DNA from 2 places in the Rhodococcus cercidiphylli genome. Region 2 is predicted to be linked to the other one. Evidence: riboswitches for the same ligand, from Rfam matches in the RefSeq annotation. Region 2 holds a riboswitch; the other holds the start of a gene.
What was found. Region 2 has a riboswitch for cyclic di-AMP ahead of R3P95_RS14060 (C40 family peptidase). Riboswitches for the same ligand answer to the same signal wherever they lie in the genome.

Region 1 (7,227 bases), on a different contig from region 2:
AGTGCACTCGCCAAGGTCTCCCTCGACGCGTCCCTGCAGGCCGATCTGCCGCCGGAATCGATCGCGTCGGGATTCGGCCGATCGGAAACCGTCATGCAGCTGTGCTGGGTCCTGGGCGGCACGCTCGGCGTGCTGCTCCCCACCGAGTACTGGCTCGGTTTCACCGTGGTCTCGGTGTTGCTTACGATCGGGCTCGTGCAGACATTCCTCACCTACCGCGGCAGATCACTTCTGCCCGGCTTCGGCGGCAACCGCCCCGACCACGTCGAACAAGAAGTGTCCGACGGTTCCTTCGGCGAAAACGTGACCAAGTGAATCTCGCTCCCCGCACCAAGAAGATCGCGGCCCTGGTCGCCGCAGGTCTGCTCGTCGTCGCCGTTGCCTTCGTCGCGGTACTCGCGCTGCTGATCGGGAACGCGCCGGACAAGGAACCGACCGTCTCCGCCTACGCCAACGGCCGAGCCGTCGACGTGGAGCCGTACCTGTACTGCGCCGTCAGCGACCCGCTGTGCACCAACGTCGGAGAAACCACCGAGATCCAGGTCGGCAAGGCCCCGACGGTGCAGCTCTCGCTTCCCGAGGCCGTCTACTCGGCACCGTGGGTGCTCGCCCTGGTCTACGGCGACGACGGCGGAAACGTCGTGGAGGACAGCGCGTTCAACGAACCGGGAACCAGGCTCAGCGTCACGGTGCCCACCAAGGACGACAGCGGCCGAACCCTGCTCGGGATCGAAGTGCGTCTGCCCACCGGCATCATCGACACCGACACCAATCAGGAGGGCTTCGTCAGCCACGCCATCTGGTCGATCGGCACGCTGCCGTAGGTCGTTCCCGAGATCAGCTGTCGAGCTCGCGGGCGACGGCCCGGACCACCTCGGAGATGCGTTGCGCGATCTTGCGGTCCGGGTACTTGCCCTTGCGGAGCTCGGGCTGCACCGTCGCTTCGAGCAGCGTGATCATGTCCTCGACCATCCCGTGCAGCTCGTCGGGAGTGTGCTTGCGCTCGACGGGTTCGCGGCGGGTGCTGCCGGTGTTCTGACGCACCGACGGCGCCGGCTCGAGCACCTTCAGGCTCAACGCCTGCGGTCCGCGACGGCCTGCGGCCATCCCGAACTCGACTCGCTGACCGGCTTTGAGGCCCTCGACGCCCTCGGGCAGCGCCGAGGAACGCACGTAGACGTCCTCGCCTTCCTCCTGCGAGAGGAATCCGAATCCCTTGTCGACGTCGTACCACTTCACCTTGCCGGTCGGCACTGAGCTCACCCGTTCATCTGTTGCTGTGACAGTTGCGTTGTCCGTGGGACCGATGTTCGGCCCGCACAAGTTTCGCGCCCCACGAGGACGTAGGACGCGAATACACCAGTCTAGCGCGGTGAGCCCGGATAGAGCATTCGAGTTGTTCACCGCACCGCGCTCTTCACAGCGTCGCGATTCGCACTACCGTGGTCGATGTGGACACAACGACCCGTAAGAGCAGCACCGCTCTGCTGCGCATCGCGCTGGCCCTGTTCGCGATCGGCCTCGTCGCCATCGTCGCGATCCTGATGTTTCCGATCTTCTCCGACGCGAAGCCCCCACTCGGGCTCTACCTGACGGCCATGTTCTCCGCGCCGACCGGCTTCGTGCTGGCGCTGGGGTACGCGCTGGCATCCGGACGACGGGCGCGCTGACCATGCGGTTGATACTGAACGTCATCTGGCTGGTCTTCGGCGGCCTGTGGCTGGCACTGGGCTACTTCCTCGCTGGGCTGCTGCTGTGCATCCTGATCGTGACCATTCCGTTCGGCATCGCGTCGTTCCGCATCGGCGTCTACGCGCTGTGGCCGTTCGGGTCGACGATCGTCGACAAGCCGGGGTCCGGATCCGGTGCGCTCGTCGGAAACGTGCTGTGGCTGATTCTGGCCGGTTGGTGGCTGGCCCTGACCCACGTGGTCACCGCCGTCGCGATGGCGATCACCATCATCGGCATCCCGTTGGCGATCGCGAACCTGAAGATGATCCCCGTGTCCCTGATGCCCCTCGGCAAGGACATCGTTGCCGTTCGGTGACCTCCGGAACCGGTTCCCGTCGATGTGACTTCCATCACATCACGCTCCGGTAACGGGCAGGCAACGGACAGGGGTTCAATGCCCGGCACGTCCACTAGCTGGGCCGACTCGAGCGACCCGAAAGAGGTACAAAATGTGCTCTCGGCGACGCCCCGAAATCGACAGTTACCAAATAGTGACGTAAGGCGGGAATTTCAGTACGGTCAGCAGCGGCCGGAAAGTTCGGCCGAATTCCGGCCCGCAGCGCCAAACCTCGTCCCGCGGGAACCGGAACACCCTCGACGATCACCCAGGGGACGAGGACGGGGGACCCACGTCCTCCACGGACAACCGGGAAGTTGTAGCGACTCACGAAGCCGCACCGACTTCCCTTGGGGTGAAGCCCAATTGCCCACTCGCAGGAGTGTGTGAGACGGCCGGGCTACCTCTCAGCCCGAACCCGACAGCTGACCTCGCAGGCGCGTGTGGAGAGGATTTCAACTCGTATGAGCGGACGTCATCGCAAGCCGAGCACCACTGGCAAGACCGTCGCAAAGGTCGCAGTCACCGGAGCCATCATGGGCACCGCGAGCATCGCCTTCACCGGCACCGCGAACGCGGCACCGGATTCCGACTGGGACCGCCTGGCACAGTGTGAAGCCGGCGGCAACTGGGGCATCAACACCGGCAACGGCTACCAGGGTGGGTTGCAGTTCTCCCCCAGCACCTGGAACGCGCACGGCGGCCAGCAGTACGCGGCCACGGCCAACCAGGCCAGCCGTGAAGAGCAGATCGCAGTCGCAGAGAAGGTCCTCGACTCGCAGGGCTGGGGCGCATGGCCGTCCTGCTCCTCGAGCCTCGGCCTGAACAGCGCGCCCACCGAGCGCAGTGTTCCGGTCACCCCCAAGGCACCGGAAGTTCCCGCGTTGCCCGACCTGACGTCCATCCCGGCAGTCGACAACTCGGCCGAGGTCGTCGAGGGCATCGTCACCGCCGTCCAGAACCTCACCAACGATCCGCAGATCGCCTCGTTCGTGCAGAACGCGGCTCAGGGCATCCAGCTCGATCCTCAGATCGTGAACTTCTACCAGGCCAACAAGGCATTCCTGCCCCAGTAAGCGCCCGGAGACGGTTCAGCTCGTACGAAAGAAGCCCCCGACGGATTGTCGGGGGCTTCTTCGTGCTCGAGGGCCGCAGCTAGCGATTGACCACGGTCACCGGATGGGCGTAGGGAAGGTCTTCGACGGGCAGCGGGAACTCGGTGTCCTCGCCGAAGGGCGACAAGCCACCCGAGCGAGCGGACGAGAGTTCGGTCACCGCGTGGTCACCGCGAGCGGTTTCCGGCCAGCCTGGATCGACATAGGGCTTCTTCGACTTGTTCACCATGCGCCTATTTTGACACCTGCCCTGCGGCAAGCACCAGCCCAGGTCTCTAATCTGATAGACGATGACCGACACGACTGCGCACCGACACACCGATACGCCCCCGGATCTGCCTCGATGGATCGCAGCTCGCAGCGACGCCGAGCTGATCAGGGCCATGTCGCTGCGTCCGGATCTGACCGCGCCGCCGCCCGCATCCCTTGCCGTACTGGCCGGACGGGCCGAGCAGCGCCGATCGATCCTGCACACCGCGGACACCCTCGACACCCTCGCTCTGACGGTCCTCGAGATCCTCGCCATAGAAGAGGCGTACGAGCGCCCCGTCACCCGCGCCGCGCTGCTGGCCGTGGTCGCCAAACGCGCACCGGCCAAGAGCGTGGACAAGGCACTGTCCCAGCTGCGCGAACGCCTGCTGGTGTGGGGCGATGCAGCAGGCTTCCGCATCAGCGCCGCAGCGGCGGACGCGGTGCCGTGGCGCATCGGTCGCGCACTCGACCCGGTGGACAACCTCACCGAGGCCCACATCACCGCGGCCCTGGCCGAACTCGGTGACGGCGAACGCGGCCTTCTCGACACCCTCGCCAGATCGTCCCCCACCGGCCGCACCCGCGACGCCGCACCGGGCACGCCGCCGGACCGACCCGTCCAGAAGCTGCTCGCCGCAGGCCTGCTGATCTGGTTGGACGAACAAACCGTCGAGCTGCCCGTCCAAGTGGGCCAGATCCTGCGCGGCGAACCGATGTCGGACCCGCGCTCGCTCGCCGAACCCAAACTCGACACCAACACGTATTCGCTCGCCGACGTCGACGCCGCTGCCGCAGGAGAGGCGCTGGAGCTGGGTCGGCACTGCGTCGCGGTGATCGAGGCACTGTCCGCTTCGCCTGCACCCGCTCTGAAGGCGGGCGGACTGGGAGTACGCGAGCTCCGCAAGATCACCAAGGCCACCGGCCTCGACGACGATCGAGTGAGCGTTCTCGTCGAGTTGCTGGCCGCCGCTCACCTCATCTCGAGCGGAACACCGGACCCGGTTCCTGCGTCCGACAACGGCGACGACTACTGGGCCCCGACACCGGCGGTCGAGGCCTGGCTCACCGCCGCCCCGGCAGCGCGCTGGCACACCCTGGCCTCGGCCTGGCTCGAAGTGCCGCGGGCACCCTGGGTCATCGGAATGCGTGACCCCAACGACAAACCCATCGCCGCCCTGTCCGAGGAAGTCCGCTCTCCGGCCGCACCGCGGGATCGACGCATGATCCTGGAGTTGCTCGCAGAACTCGGCAGCGGACACGCAGCGCAGCCCGCCGACCTCGCCCGCACCCTGGCCTGGCGTCGACCCCGGTGGTCCGGACGCTTCGGCGTCACACCCGTCGGACATGTTCTCGCCGAAGCCACCGCTCTCGGCATCGTCGCCCGCGGGGCGATCTCGACCCCGGGCCGCTCCCTGCTGCACGACGGCAATGCCGAGGCAGACATGCGTGCTGCCCTGCCCGAGCCCATCGACTACGTCCTGGTGCAAGCCGACCTCACGCTGGTGGCACCCGGCCCGCTCGAGCCGGACCTGCAGGATCGAATCGAACTGGTCGCCGACGTGGAATCCGCGGGCGCGGCCACGATGTACCGGATCAGCGACACCAGCCTGCGCCGCGCTCTCGATGTGGGACTGACCGCCTCCGAGCTGCACACGTTGTTCGCCACCCACTCGCGCACACCCGTGCCCCAGGCCTTGACCTATCTGATCGACGACGTGGCTCGTCGGCACGGCCGCCTACGCGCAGGCGTCGCCGCGTCGTTCGTCAGGTGCGAGGACCCGGCACTGCTGGCCGAGGTGCTGGCGTCCCCGGCAGCCGAATCGCTGGCCCTGCGAGCGCTGGCTCCGACCGTCGCGATCTCACAGGCCCCGCTCGCCGAAGTACTGACGGTGCTGAGCGGAGCAGGATTCGCGCCTGCGGGCGAGGACTCGTCCGGCACCATCGTCGATCTGCGTGCCCGCGGGTCGAGGGTGTCGGCGCGGCGGCCACGCCAGGCGTTCCGCACTCCGGCCGTCCCCACCGAGGAACAGCTGGGTTCGTTGGTGCGCGGGATGCGCGCTGCCGACAGAGCAGCAGGCAACGGCGGGGCCGTGGTGCGCGCCGACGGGTCTCGGGCCAGCAGCACCGCGACGATGACGCTGCTGCAGACCGCGGCGAAGGTCAAACGGAGCGTGAGCATCGGCTACGTCGACGCCCAGGGCGTGGCGACCCATCGCATCGTCGATCCGATCAGCATCGGCGGTGGCCAACTCGACGCGTTCGACCCCGCCACCGGTGGGGTTCGGCGCTTCACCCTGCATCGGATCACCTCGGTCGCATTGGTCGAGTAGACCGGGCTCACGTGCACGCACGCCCCTACCTGTGGACAATGGAGAAGTTGCGCTCTTTCGGGCGCAGCAGATGTCTCTAGGAGGAACCGTGACCGACGGCCCGCTGATCGTCCAGTCCGACAAAACTCTGTTGCTCGAGGTCGATCACGAACTCGCGGGTGCAGCGCGGGCGGCCATCGCACCGTTCGCGGAGCTCGAACGTGCCCCCGAGCACGTGCACACCTATCGCATCACCCCGCTGGCACTGTGGAACGCACGCGCCGCGGGCCACGACGCCGAACAGGTGGTCGACGCGCTGGTGAATTTCTCGCGTTACGCGGTGCCGCAGCCGTTGCTGGTCGACATCGTCGACACGATGGCGCGCTACGGCCGGTTGCAGTTGGTCAAGAGCCCGGTGCACGGCCTGGTGCTGATCAGCCTGGACCGCGCGGTGCTCACAGAGGTGATGCGCCACAAGAAGATTGCGCCCATGCTGGGCGCGATGGTCGACGAGGACACGGTGATCGTGCATCCGAGCGAGCGCGGCCACGTGAAGCAGATGTTGCTCAAGATCGGCTGGCCTGCCGAGGACCTCGCCGGCTACGTCGACGGCGAAGCTCACCCCATCGAGCTCGACACCGAGGGCGGCAACTGGACGCTGCGCGACTACCAGGAGATGGCGGCAGATTCGTTCTGGGCCGGCGGCTCGGGAGTCGTCGTACTGCCCTGTGGCGCAGGCAAGACGATGGTAGGCGCGGCCGCTATGGCCAGAGCCAAGGCCACCACGCTGATTCTGGTCACCAACACCGTCGCCGGTCGGCAGTGGAAGCGCGAACTCATTGCACGCACCTCGCTCACCGAGGAGGAGATCGGCGAGTATTCGGGCGAGCGCAAGGAGATTCGCCCTGTGACAATCGCCACGTACCAGGTGATCACGCGTCGTACCAAGGGTGAGTACAAGCACCTCGAGCTCTTCGATTCCCGCGACTGGGGATTGGTGATCTACGACGAGGTGCATCTGCTCCCCGCGCCGGTGTTCCGCATGACAGCCGATCTGCAGTCGCGTCGACGCCTCGGCCTCACCGCGACGCTCGTCCGTGAGGACGGCCGCGAGGGCGACGTCTTCTCGTTGATCGGGCCCAAGCGCTACGACGCACCGTGGAAGGACATCGAGGCACAGGGCTGGATCGCGCCGGCCGAGTGCATCGAGGTTCGCGTCACCCTCACCGATGCCGAGCGCATGTCGTACGCCGTGGCCGAGCCCGAGGAGCGCTACAAGCTGTGCTCGACGGCGCACACGAAGATCGCCGTCGTGAAATCGATCCTCGCCAAACACCAGGATGCTCCGACGCTGGTCATCGGCGCCTACCTCGACCAGTTGAACGAGCTCGGTGAAGCGCTGAATGCTCCGGTCATTCAGGGCTCGACCAAGAACAAGGAACGTGAAGTGCTGTTCGACGCGTTCCGCAAGGGCGAGATCCAG
Region 2 (7,227 bases):
ATCGAAGCCGGATTGGCCACTGCCGCAACAACAATCGATTCCGGTGCAGCAGCACGGCTACTCGCCGACTGGGGTCGATGCACCACCGAACTCGCCGGCTGACGAAGAGCGCGGCTACTCGCCTATCGAGAACCCGGCTTCGACATCGGCACTCGAATAGGACTGGAACGCAATGTGAGTGGTGGTGCTGCGCACCCCCCGCACACGATTGATGTGCTTGGTGATGACCTCTGCGATCGACGCATGATCACGAACTTTCACGATGGCGATCAGATCGACATCACCAGCACACGAATAGACCTCCGACACCCCGTCGACATCCGCAACGGCCTGCGCCGCTTCCGGAATCAAGTCGGCCTCGGCGTCGATCAAGACGATGGCATTGATCATGTGCGCTCCTCAAGCATCTCGAGCTCGGTGTCCGACGCGAGCTACCCCCAGACCCTAGTTGCTGCCGTACCCCGACAGTCGTCCCGCAGGCTCCACTCCTGACCTGAACAGTCGTTCCGCAGGCTCCACTCCTGAGCTGAACAGTCGTTCCGCAGGCTCCACTCCTGCCCTCGCGGCTTCTCTCGCCGTCCGACACCACGACTCCCACGAACCCGCCGACCGTGCCGGGCTGCAGTACCCACTGCTCGTGCGCACGATCCGGACTCCCTCCGTGCGCAGCCAGGCCGCAATAAGTCCGACTTCCTCCGGGGGCGCGCCGCGCAGCGGGGTCGTATCGGGCACCACCGTTTCGGCCGACGCGGTGATGGCATCGACGACGGGCATCGGATGCACTCCCCGCGGCGCGACGGCAGCGCCGGCCAGCCGGCCGAAGCGCACCACGATCAACTCCCACCCGCCGTCGGCCGTGCGCCTCGCCGCAACCAGTTCGGCAATGGCGGCCACTGCTGCCGATCGGTGCATCCGGCGCAGTGCATCGACGGTGATCGCAATTCTGTCGCGCAGACGGGCAGCCGTCTCGTACAGCTCCTTGTCTGCGAGCTCGGCGACGCGGCGGCGCATGGAGTAGAGAACGGCGTCGTCCTGGCCACACACCAGCGCGAGAAACTGCGTCGGGGCATCGGAGTACTCGTCGGCCGTCAACGGGCCGGACAGTGCCGCTGGGCAGCCTCCGACGTCGGTCGCCGGGCACTGGTCACCGTGTCGAACCGAGCGGGCCAGACGGCGAGTGCACGTACGCAGGCGGCAGAACTCCGCGACGAGCGCCGCGGCCTCTGCGGCGTCACCGCGAACCGAAAACGGTCCGAGACTGTTCGGTGCCGGGGTGCGGACGATCGACAGGCGAGGGAACGCCTCGTCGGTCAGGGTGATCCACCACCCTTTCCTGGGGAACTTCGAGCGGCGGTTGTACGGCGGGATGTGCGCCGAGAGCAGACGTAGCTCGCGGACTCCGGCTTCGAGCGCGTGTGCACACTCGACGTGGTCGACGCGGGTGGCCAGTGCGACCATCTCCTTCATCCGGCCTCGGGTCTCCGAGCCGGTGAAGTAGTTGCGCACGCGTCGTTTGAGGTTGTTGGACGTACCGACGTACAGCACCTCGTCGGACGGGCCGCGGAACAGATAGACGCCGGGTGTGCCGGGAAGATGGGCGGCCAGCCCGCGTTTGGCGCGCTGGCCGGCCGACACCGCAGGTAGGTAGTCGACCAACTCGGCGTAGCTGTGGACTCCCTGATTGCCCACGCGTTCGATGAGGCCGTGCAGAACGTCGACCGTGGCCCTGGCGTCGTCGAGCGCACGGTGGGTAGGCCTGGTGCCGGATCGGAACAGAGTCGACAGTGCGGACAGCTTCACCGACGGAGCTTCGTCGCGCGTCAGAACTCGGCGAGCCAGCTTGACCGTGCACAGCACCTGAAACCGTGGCCACGCGATGTCGAGACGGCTCGCGGCGGCCTTGAGGAATCCGGTGTCGAAGCCGGCGTTGTGCGCCACCAGTACCGAACCTCGTGCGAACTCGAGGAAACCGGGCAGAACCCGTTCGATGCGCGGCGCACCGATGAGCATCGCCGATGTGATGCCGGTCAGTTCCACGATGTACGGCGGAATGGACCTGCCCGGGTCGATCAACGTGGCGAACTCGCCGAGAATCTCGCCGCCTCGAACCTTGACTGCCCCGATTTCGGTGATGGCCTCGGTGTCCGCGCTACCGCCGGTGGTCTCGAGGTCGACGACGACGAACGTCGTCTCGTGCAGCGGGGTGTCGAGTTCGTCGAACGTCAGCTGGATGGGCAGGCTCACCGGGACGACGTTAGGGCCGACCTCCGACAAGAACGCTCATCGCGCCGTCCCACGTCGTCGTGTCACGGAACCTGTCGGTGCCCGTCGCTATCTTTCGCTGAGTCGGCCGATTCGGCCGCCGGAAACCGTAAAGAGACAAGGATCACAATGATCATCGATTGCAGTGACTGCCTGGTCCGTGACATCGCCTGCGCGGACTGCGTCGTGACGGTGCTTCTGGGGGCTCCGGGGATGCCGTCCGGGTCGGACGGACGGCGGGTCGGTCCGCCGTCTCGTATCACTCTCGAGCAGGAGGAACTCGGTGCCATGGGGGTGCTCGCCGATGTCGGTCTCGTGCCCACTCTCAAGCTCGTGGTGAACGACGACGACATCGCCGAGGTTCCTTTGTTATCGACTCGTGACACACCGGGGGATCAGCGCGCCGGCTAGCGAGAATCGAGCCGAATTCGCTCTCCTCGGCGAGTTGGGGTCGACACGGGGGTATGCCATTTCGTAACCTTCCTGAGACCTTGCGGAGTCTCGCCAGTCCAAACCGGAGTGGCGTCGCAAGTCACCGCCTAATCGTTCACTCGCGAGAGTGTTCGTACCGGGAACCCGATATCTACTGGGGTGAATCCCGCTGAGCCACCACATGGTGGCCGGTGGGTAGGGCTGCTCTTCCCAGCCCGAACCCGTCAGCTAACTCGGTCGGCGGACGATAGGAAGAAACGGAGCACCATCTTTCGTGGCGTCACAACTTTCCAACCGAACATTGCGGCGAGTCCTCGTAGCCGGAGCGCTCACGGCAGGCGTGGTCGTTCTTCCCGCTGCACCCGCAATGGCGGCCCCCCTCACCATTCCCGGCGTCGGAACCTTCGAGATTCCTGACATCCCGGGCCTTCCTCCCCTCAACCTTCCGGGTGTGCCCGCGCCGGGTGCGCCGTTGGCACCGCAGGTCACCCCGGCTGCGAAGGCCGTTCAGGCCGCAGAATCCAAGATCGGAGCACCGTACGTGTACGGCGCTTCGGGTCCGGATTCGTTCGACTGCTCGGGCCTCGTCCAGTGGGCGTACAAGCAGGCCGGCGTCAGCTTGCCTCGTACGAGCTACGACCAGGCCGCCGCAGGCACTCCGGTCTCGCGCGACAGCCTCGCCCCCGGCGACGTCGTCTCGTTCTACGACGGCTCGCACTCGGGCATCTACGTCGGCAACGGCAATGTCGTGCACGCATCCACGTCCGGCGTGCCGGTCAAGGTTGCCCCGCTCGACTCGATGCCGTTCGACGGTGCTCGCCGTTACTGACTCGAGCGATCGACGTTCGTTGTGAACCGACCGACAGGGTCGAGCCGTTCATCGGCTCGGCCCTGTCGGCGTATCCGGACACGGACTGCGCGACACGCCGGTTCGGTGGACAGGGAAGGATCCAGTTCGTAATCTGATCGAGACCTGGTCGATGTTTATTTTGTGACCTGTCACCTCGAACCCCCGTCGATTTCGGACCGTGTTCACGTCCGCGCCCGTAAGAGCATGGGTATGGTTCGTTTTCGGACTACTTTTCCAACCGTTGCCTCGGTCGAGGCAACATCTGTGAGGACGGAGAGTCGCTTTCCGTGGCGATATCGAGATCTACCCGAGCGTTGCGTACGGCCCGAAACTCGGTGGTTGCGCTCGCGCTGACCGCATGCATCGCCGTGGTGCCGACGACGACGGCAACCGCGCAGCCGGGATTCGGTTCGGCATCCGACGCGCAGACCGAACTCGCCGAGCTCTCTCGCCAGTCCGAGCAGACCACCGAATCTCTGCACGATGCTCAGATCGATCTCGACGCCAAGACCCAGCAGCAACTCGACGCTCAGGCCCTCGTCGACCAGAGCCGTGCCGCCGTGGACGCAGCGCAGGCGCAGTTGGAGCAGCTCAAACCGGCCATGGACAAGGTCGCCAACGTCAACTACCAGGGCGCGCGGACCAACCGACTGTTCGCCGTCATGGTCAGCGACTCACCACAGCAGTTGCTCGACCAGATGTCGGCGCTGGACGTGATCTCGGCGGAGACCGCCGACCAGGTCGCCCGATTCAAGCAGGCCAGCTCGGATGCAGAGACGGCCGAGCAGGCCGCGACGACGGCCGCCGAACAGGCACGCGTCGCCGCAGAGCAGGCCAAGGCCGTCAGCGACGATCTCCAGGCCAAGCAGAGTGAGCTGCAGGGACAGATAGCCGAGGTCATGGCCGCCTACAGTGCGCTCTCGTCCTCGGAGCAACTGTCTCTGGCCGGTTCGACCCTGCCCGACGGGTTCGACCCGTCCTCGATTCTGCAGAACCTGACGCCGGGATCGGGAGCCAGTGCGCTGCAGGCCGGCCTCACGCAGATCGGCAAGCCGTACGTCTGGGGCGCAACCGGTCCGGATGGCTTCGACTGCTCCGGGTTGGTCGTGTGGGCGTACAAGCAGGTGGGCAAGACGCTGCCGCGATCGAGTCAGGCGCAGGCGGCGGGCGGAACTCCGGTGGATCAGAAGGATCTGCAGCCCGGTGACGTCGTTCTGTTCTATCCGGACATCTCACACGTCGGAATTTATGCCGGAAACGGCAACGTGCTGCATGCCTCCACATTCGGTGTGCCCGTGAAGGTGCAGTCGATGGCATCGTTCCCGTACTACGGGGCGCGTCGATACTGAGGTCGTGTCTCGACGATCGACGAGTGGCGGCATGACCACCTCGAACCGACCATCCGGGTTGCACGTCATCCTCCGATCGTCATGGCGGCGCTGGCTTGTCGTCGTGGTCGTCGTGGTGGTCGCCGTCTCGGTCGTCCTGATTCACCGATTCGACGGCCCGCCCACGGCCGGGACCGCCGAGGTCACCGTCGGCCAGGACCCGCCGACCTACGATCAGCAGCGCCGCGCCGATGTGACCGTCCTCCTCGACCAGTGGGCGCGCGCGGTTCGTTCCGGTGATCTCGACGCACTGCGCGATGTGATGGATCCGCAGGCCGACCCCGGCTTCGTCGAAGCGCAGCTGCGCCGGGCAGCAGTGGTACCCGGCGTCCCCTTCGCGGAGTTCGGCTACGACCTGGGCGACGAGCCCGAGACCCCGGTGCCGCCGTCGATCGCAGCGGCGCTCGATTCCACCGATGTCTGGGCACCCGCGGTGTATCTGCGATACGCGATCACCGGCCCGGACGCATCGCCGACGCGTCGGCCGGTCTCACTCGTCGTCGCCGAGCGGGACGGTCGATGGCGGTTGGTCGACGACGCGGATCTGACCGAGTATCGACGCCAGACCTGGCGTGGGCCGTGGGACTTCGGCCCTCTCACCGTGCGTTCGGTGGCCACTGAAGCCGGGACATCTGTGGTCATGGGTCATCCGGACCGCGATGCGTTCGTGGAGAACCTTACGGCCGAACTTCCGTCGGCAATCGCGGCCGTGGCCGACTTCTGGGGAGACGACTGGGCGCGCGACGGGCTGATTTTCGTCGCATCCTCGGCGGAGGAGTTCGCCGAACTGACGGGGTCCGATCCGTCCACCGACGTGGCTGCGGTGACGGTGTCCGACGCGGTGGCGGCCGACGGCTCCCGTCCGACGGGTCAGCGGGTGGTGTTCGGTCCCGACGCCGCGTCGAGGTTGACGCCGTTCACCGTGCGCTCGGTTCTGCGGCACGAGTTGACACATGTGGCGGCGAGGGCGAGGACGTCCGACGGTACGGAGTTGTGGGTGTCGGAGGGGTTCGCCGACTATTCCGGGTATCGAGGGTCCGGTGCCGAGTTCGCGCAACTCGCACCCACTCTCGCGGCGATCGTGGCGGCGGGTGGGCCGCCGACGGTGCTGCCGAAGAACGAGGACTTCGGTGCCGGTGGTGCCCGGTCGAGTGTGGCCTACGAATCGGCCTGGTCGGTGTTCGCATTCGTGGCCGACCGGTTCGGGGAGTCGACCCTGCGTTCCCTGTACGAAGCGCTCGCGTCCGAGAGCCCCACCGATTCTGCATTCGAGTCTGTGCTGGGACTCGACCGGGCACAGTTCGTGTCCTCGTGGGGTGACTGGGTGGCTCGCCAGGCCCGCTGAGACGGGGCGCTACGGTTGACGCCATGCGTCGTACCCTGCTCGTGACGAACGACTTTCCTCCTCGCCCGGGTGGTATTCAGTCCTACTTGCACAGCTTCGCCTCGCAGCTGCCGGCCGACGAGCTGGTGGTCTACGCCCCCCGCTGGCGCGGCGACTCGCACGAGAAGTTCGATGCCAGGCAGCCTTTCGAGGTGATCCGGCATCCGACGACCCTGATGTTGCCGACTCCGCTCGTCGCGCGTCGTGCGGCTCGAATCCTGAAGTCCCGAGGCTGCGATTCGGTGTGGTTCGGTGCGTCGGCTCCGTTGGCAGTGATGTCGTCGTACCTGCGCAAGGCCGGGGCCGATCGCATCGTGGCGAGCACACACGGTCACGAGGTCGGATGGTCGATGGTGCCGGGCGGGCGGGCGACCCTGCGCACGATCGGCGAGAACACCGATGTGGTGACCTACGTCAGCAAGTACACCCGGGGGCGATTCAGTTCGGCGTTCGGGCGGACCGCCGCCCTCGAACATCTGCCGCCCGGTGTCGATACCGATCGCTTCGTGCCCGACGACGCAGCGCGAGCGGAACTTCGTGCCCGCTACGGCCTCGGTGATCGCCCCACCGTTCTGTGCCTGTCCCGGCTGGTTCCGCGCAAGGGTCAGGATGTCCTGATCCGGGCGCTCCCGGGGATCCGCCGGGCCGTCGACGGAGCGATTCTGGTGATCGTCGGCGGCGGGCCGTACGAGAAGACTCTGCGCGAGCTCGTCCGATCCACCGGCATGGAGCAACACGTGGTGTTCACCGGTACCGTGCCGTCGGCGGAGCTCGGCGCCCACCACACGATCGCCGACGTGTTCGCGATGCCGAGCCGAACCCGAGGTGCCGGTCTCGATGTCGAAGGTCTCGGCATCGTCTACCTCGAGGCGTCTTCCTGTGGTGTACCCGTAGTCGCCGGCATGTCCGGG

Region 1: linked by a shared signal. The riboswitch ahead of R3P95_RS10125 (resuscitation-promoting factor Rpf1 domain-containing protein) and the one ahead of R3P95_RS14060 (C40 family peptidase) in region 2 are both predicted to bind cyclic di-AMP.

What each region holds. Positions count from the first base shown of each region.
Region 1 covers NZ_JAWLKE010000003.1:627,169-634,395, reverse strand. Annotated here, with positions in the region: gene R3P95_RS10150 (MFS transporter) at 1-315, shown strand, start outside; gene R3P95_RS10145 (DUF2771 domain-containing protein) at 312-824, shown strand; gene R3P95_RS10140 (cold-shock protein) at 838-1,254, opposite strand; gene R3P95_RS10135 (hypothetical protein) at 1,452-1,670, shown strand; gene R3P95_RS10130 (YccF domain-containing protein) at 1,673-2,047, shown strand; cyclic di-AMP (ydaO/yuaA leader) riboswitch at 2,324-2,524, shown strand; gene R3P95_RS10125 (resuscitation-promoting factor Rpf1 domain-containing protein) at 2,533-3,144, shown strand; gene R3P95_RS10120 (hypothetical protein) at 3,224-3,412, opposite strand; gene R3P95_RS10115 (helicase-associated domain-containing protein) at 3,474-5,765, shown strand; gene R3P95_RS10110 (DNA repair helicase XPB) at 5,854-7,227, shown strand, end outside.
Region 2 covers NZ_JAWLKE010000005.1:181,452-188,678, reverse strand. Annotated here, with positions in the region: gene trpD (anthranilate phosphoribosyltransferase) at 1-102, shown strand, start outside; gene R3P95_RS14075 (Lrp/AsnC family transcriptional regulator) at 115-390, opposite strand; gene R3P95_RS14070 (DEDD exonuclease domain-containing protein) at 445-2,244, opposite strand; gene R3P95_RS14065 (hypothetical protein) at 2,392-2,673, shown strand; cyclic di-AMP (ydaO/yuaA leader) riboswitch at 2,789-2,952, shown strand; gene R3P95_RS14060 (C40 family peptidase) at 2,969-3,523, shown strand; gene R3P95_RS14055 (C40 family peptidase) at 3,832-4,893, shown strand; gene R3P95_RS14050 (hypothetical protein) at 4,925-6,277, shown strand; gene R3P95_RS14045 (glycosyltransferase family 4 protein) at 6,301-7,227, shown strand, end outside.